Regions from separate parts of the Dactylosporangium sp. NPDC050588 genome, predicted to be linked through region 1. Evidence: riboswitches for the same ligand, from Rfam matches in the RefSeq annotation. Region 1 holds a riboswitch; the other holds the start of a gene.

What was found. Region 1 has a riboswitch for cyclic di-AMP ahead of AB0I21_RS35570 (hypothetical protein). Riboswitches for the same ligand answer to the same signal wherever they lie in the genome.
Region 2: linked by a shared signal. The riboswitch ahead of AB0I21_RS11035 (NlpC/P60 family protein) and the one ahead of AB0I21_RS35570 (hypothetical protein) in region 1 are both predicted to bind cyclic di-AMP.

Annotation. Positions count from the first base shown of each region.
Region 1 is NZ_JBFAJA010000060.1:2,748-4,943, reverse strand. It holds gene AB0I21_RS35570 (hypothetical protein) at 1-987, opposite strand, end outside; cyclic di-AMP (ydaO/yuaA leader) riboswitch at 997-1,133, opposite strand; gene AB0I21_RS35565 (glycoside hydrolase family 19 protein) at 1,522-2,196, shown strand, end outside.
Region 2 is NZ_JBFAJA010000013.1:49,915-52,110, reverse strand. It holds gene AB0I21_RS11040 (methyltransferase domain-containing protein) at 1-363, opposite strand, end outside; gene AB0I21_RS11035 (NlpC/P60 family protein) at 409-1,362, opposite strand; cyclic di-AMP (ydaO/yuaA leader) riboswitch at 1,389-1,533, opposite strand; gene AB0I21_RS11030 (ABC transporter ATP-binding protein) at 1,825-2,196, shown strand, end outside.

The DNA.
Region 1 (2,196 bases):
GTGGTCGCTGGAGGGGTCTCCGCCCACGCCGCTGTAGTGGTGCCAGCCGACCGCGGGTGTCCACACCTGTTTGAACCAGATGACGTACATGACGCCGAGCCGGTCCGCGTTCTTCACGAAGTACGTCGCCAGGTTGGCCCCGTAGACCTTGTCCTCACCGGCGGCGACGCCACCGAAGCCCGACTTGGCCTGCACCGAGAAGTCGCACGCGCGGCCCTTCGGGTGCTCGTACGGCCCGCTCGGCCGGTAGCAGGACACGAACCGCTTGAAGCCCGCCGCCTGCGCCTGCTGCATCGCGTGCAGCGTGCGCATCGTGATGCAGCCGCTCGTGGTCGGGTCCTTCTGCTTGCACGACTCCGAGGACCAGCCGCCGCTGGCGTTGCGCGGCGACGGCTGCGCGAGCGGCAGGTTGGCCGACACGAAGCCGTTGCTCGGCCCGCCCGCCTGGGCCAGTCCCTTCTCGGCTTCCTTCTTCTTCGCGGCCATGACGGCGACCTGCTCCTGCTGGAGCTTGACCTCGCCCTCGAGCGCCGTCTTCTGCGCCGCCTGGTCCCGCTTCAGCTGGTTGAGCTCGCGCAGCAGGTTGTCGTTGTGGTGGGCGATCTCGTCGATCGAGCCGGCCCGCTCCGCGAAGCCGGTGGGGCTCCCGGAGTCCATCAGCACCACGAACGTGGTGAGCGGCCCCGTCCGGTACGCCGCGACGGCGATCGCCGACACCTGCTCGGTGACCCTGGCGAGGTTGGCCTCGGTCTGGGCGAGCTTGGCGGTCAGGTCCGCCTGGTTCTTCACCGAGGCGTCGTACTTGTCCTTGGCCTCGATCCACGCGCGCGTGCTCTCGTCGAGGACCTGGGCGAGGGACGCGTTGGATCCCTCGTCGCCCGTGTCGTCTCCCGGCTCGGCGGCGGCCGGAGTGGCGGCCATCCCGAAGAGGACGGCGGCCGTCATCAGGACGGCGATGATCCGCCGACCGGGATGTCGTGATGACATCTGGCTCGTTGTTCCTTCCGTCGGCCGCCGACCGGGTTAGCTGACGGGTTCGGGACGGAACGACCCCTACCGCGGTTGCCCGCGGATTCACCCCACTGTGCGGTTGGGTCCCCGATTCGCCGGTGTCGAGCCGGCGATTGGGCGGCAGTCGCGCCCGGCGCCGCGGGGGGCGGCGCCATGTCGGACGAGACCGACGGCCAGCCTACCCAGGGCGATCAGACCGCGCAGCGTACTGCCTGTCCGCCGCTGTGACGCACCTCTCGAAACCGCGCCGTCCAAGCAGGTCGCCTAAGCTTGCCGAAAGAATCTCGCGTGACGGAAATCACTCAACTGGCCTCACCCCGCCGGCAACGTTCTCGCCCGGGCGATTGTTTTACGCCACCCCGCGGTCACCCGGTGTCACCCCGAGTCACCTCAGAAAGGTGAGGTTAGGAGAACCGTAAAGATTCTTCATAAATCGATGTGATTGCTCCTGTACCGCGGTGGCGGCTGGTCGGATGGGGGCTCAGCGTCGATCTGAACGGAAGTGATCTGGTGTCCAGAGTGCGCCTGTGGGCGGGGCTCGCCGCGACCGCCGTCGTCGGTGGCGTCGTCGCCGTCTTCAACATGCTGCCGGCGTCGGCGGCCACCTGTGCGCCGGCGTGGCAGGCGTCGGCCGTGTACACCGGGGGTGCCACGGTGTCGCGGAACGGGCACAACTTCCTCGCCAAGTGGTGGACGCAGAACGAGGCGCCGCCCGGGAACACCGGCGTGTGGCAGGACCAGGGGTCGTGCGGCGGGAGCACGCCGCAGCCGCCGACGCAGACCGGGTCCGCGGGCGGGTGCAGCTTCCCGGCGTGGGTGCAGGGTCGCAACTACGTGACCGGTGACATCGTGAAGTTCACCGACGGTAAGTACTACATCGCCGAGCACGACAACCCGGGGTACAGCCCGACGATCAGCACCTGGTACTGGGACCCGTACACCTGCAACGGCGGAGGGGGCGGCACGACGCCGCCGCCGAACCCGACCACGAACCCGCCGTCGAACGGGGCGTTCGTCGTCAGCGAGGCCCAGTTCAACCAGATGTTCCCGAACCGGAACCCCTTCTACACGTACAACGGCCTGGTCGCGGCGCTGAACGCCTACCCGGCGTTCGCGAAGACGGGATCGGACGCCCAGCGCAAGCAGGAGGCGGCGGCGTTCCTCGCGAACGTGAACCACGAGACC
Region 2 (2,196 bases), on a different contig from region 1:
CGCCGCGGCGAGCGTCGGCATCAGCGTGGCATGGTCGTCGACCCACTGCAGGGAGGCGTTGGCGACGATGACGTCCACGGAGCCGCGCTGCGGCCGCCACCCGGCGATGTCGCCGAGCTGGAACGACAGCTGCGGGGTGCCGAGCGCTGCCGCCTTCGCGAGCATCTCGGGGGAGGAGTCGATGCCGAGCACCGCCGCGTCCGGGTAGCGCGTCGCGAGGGTCGCGGTCAGCGTGCCCGGGCCGCACCCGAGGTCCACGACCGCGACCGGCGCGGTGGTCTGGATGCGCGCCACCAGCTCGTGGAAGGGCCGCGCCCGCTCCTCGGCGAAGCGGCCGTACTGCTCAGGATCCCAAGAGGCCATGCCCCAATCTTGCCGGGCATGGCCTCTTGGACGTGCTGTCAGGGCTTACTTGTGCGGTCTGCCGTAGCCGTACGTGTCGCTGCGGCCGTCGATCGACTGGACCTCGACATTTCGCCCCGTCGTCGGGGCGTGGATCATCTTGCCGTTGCCGATGTAGATGCCCACGTGCCCCAGGCCACGGAAGAACGCCAGGTCGCCGGGGGAGAGCGCGGACCGTGAGATGTGCGTGGTCTTGCTCCACTGCTGCGCCGCGTTGTGCGGCAGGATGACGCCGGCCGCCTTCCAGGCGCCCATGGTCAGGCCGGAGCAGTCCCAGCTGCTGGGTCCGGCGGCGCCCCACTTGTAGGGCTCGCCGAGCTGGGCGCAGGCGAAGGCCACCGCCGCGTTCGCCGGTGACGTGCACTCGGCACCGAGCGCGACCTTGACACCCGTGGAGCCGGTGCCGCCGGTGGTGGAGCGGCGGCGGAGCGCCTCGAGCTTCTTGACGTCGCCCTCGATCTTCTTCTTCTTGGTCTCGAGCTCGGTCTTCTGCGCGGTCTCCGCGGCGAGCGTCTCGTCGATCTTCTTCTTCTCTTCGTCCAGCTTCGACTTGGCCGACGTGAAGTCGGCGATCTCGTGCTGCTGGTGCTTGCCGATCTGCTGCAGCGTGGTCAGCTGGTCCATGAGCGTGTCGGACGACCGCGCGTTGAGCACGATGCTGAGGTTCTGCAGGCTGCCCGCGCCCTTGAACGCCGCGACGGCGATGACGTCCACGTTGGCGTTGGCGTTGGCCATGTTGTCGACGTAGGGCTGGAGCTTCTTCTGCAGCTCGGCGGCGGCCGCCTGGGTGGCGGCCAGATCGCCATTGATCTTGTTGTAGGCCTCGACCAGGTCTTCGAGCTCGTCGCCCGCCTTCTGGATCTGGGCGTCGATCTCGGCTGCTGTCGGATCTGCCTTGGCGACACTCGCGGGCGCCACGATCGCCAGCGACACCACGCCGGCGATGAGCGCGCGCAGCAAGGACCGTCCTGGGGACAAGGGATGACCCTTCTTCACCGACCGCCTACCGGGTTAGCTGACGGGTTCGGGCGGGAAGAGTGCGCCCTACCGCGCTGTGCGGATTCACCCCAAGGACCCTGGGTCCCCGGCTCGACAGCGCCAGAGCGGCGCTCGACTCGGCGGCGCTTGCCCGGCGCCGCCCGGGGTGGGCGACGGACTGCCGTGCAGGCCAGGACATAACTTAACGTGATCACCAACGAAGCGAAACCCGTGAGCGTTGTTGAATATCGATTACCCCAAAAGTCCGAATCACGGCGGGTTGTCGCTCCACATCGGACAGTGACGCACCACAGAAGATGGTGTTGACGGACACACAATTGGGGCTTGATTCTGCTCTGAGACCCGGTTAAATACACGTAACTTTATTCACCGTCGATGCACATAGTTCGCCCACTCCGAACACCCCCGGAGGAGCGTCACCGGATGTTGCGTGTCCAGAACCTCGAGGTCGTCTACGACGACGTGATGCTGGTGCTGCGAGGCGTCAGCCTGCAGGTCCCGCCAGGACGCATCGTCGCGCTGCTCGGCGCGAACGGTGCCGGCAAGACCACGCTGCTGCGGGCCCTGTCGGGCCTGCTCGGCGTCCACGACGGCGCCATCACCAAGGGCGCCGTCACACTCGACGAGAAGCCCATCCACCGGCTCAAGCCGGCCGCCGTGGTCCGCCGCGGCGTCTCGCAGGTGATGGAGGGGCGCAGGACCTTCGCCGAACTGACCGTCGAGGAGAACCTGCGGCTCGGCGCCCACACCCGCCCCAAGGGCCGGGCGGAGGCGATGGACCGCATGTACACCCTG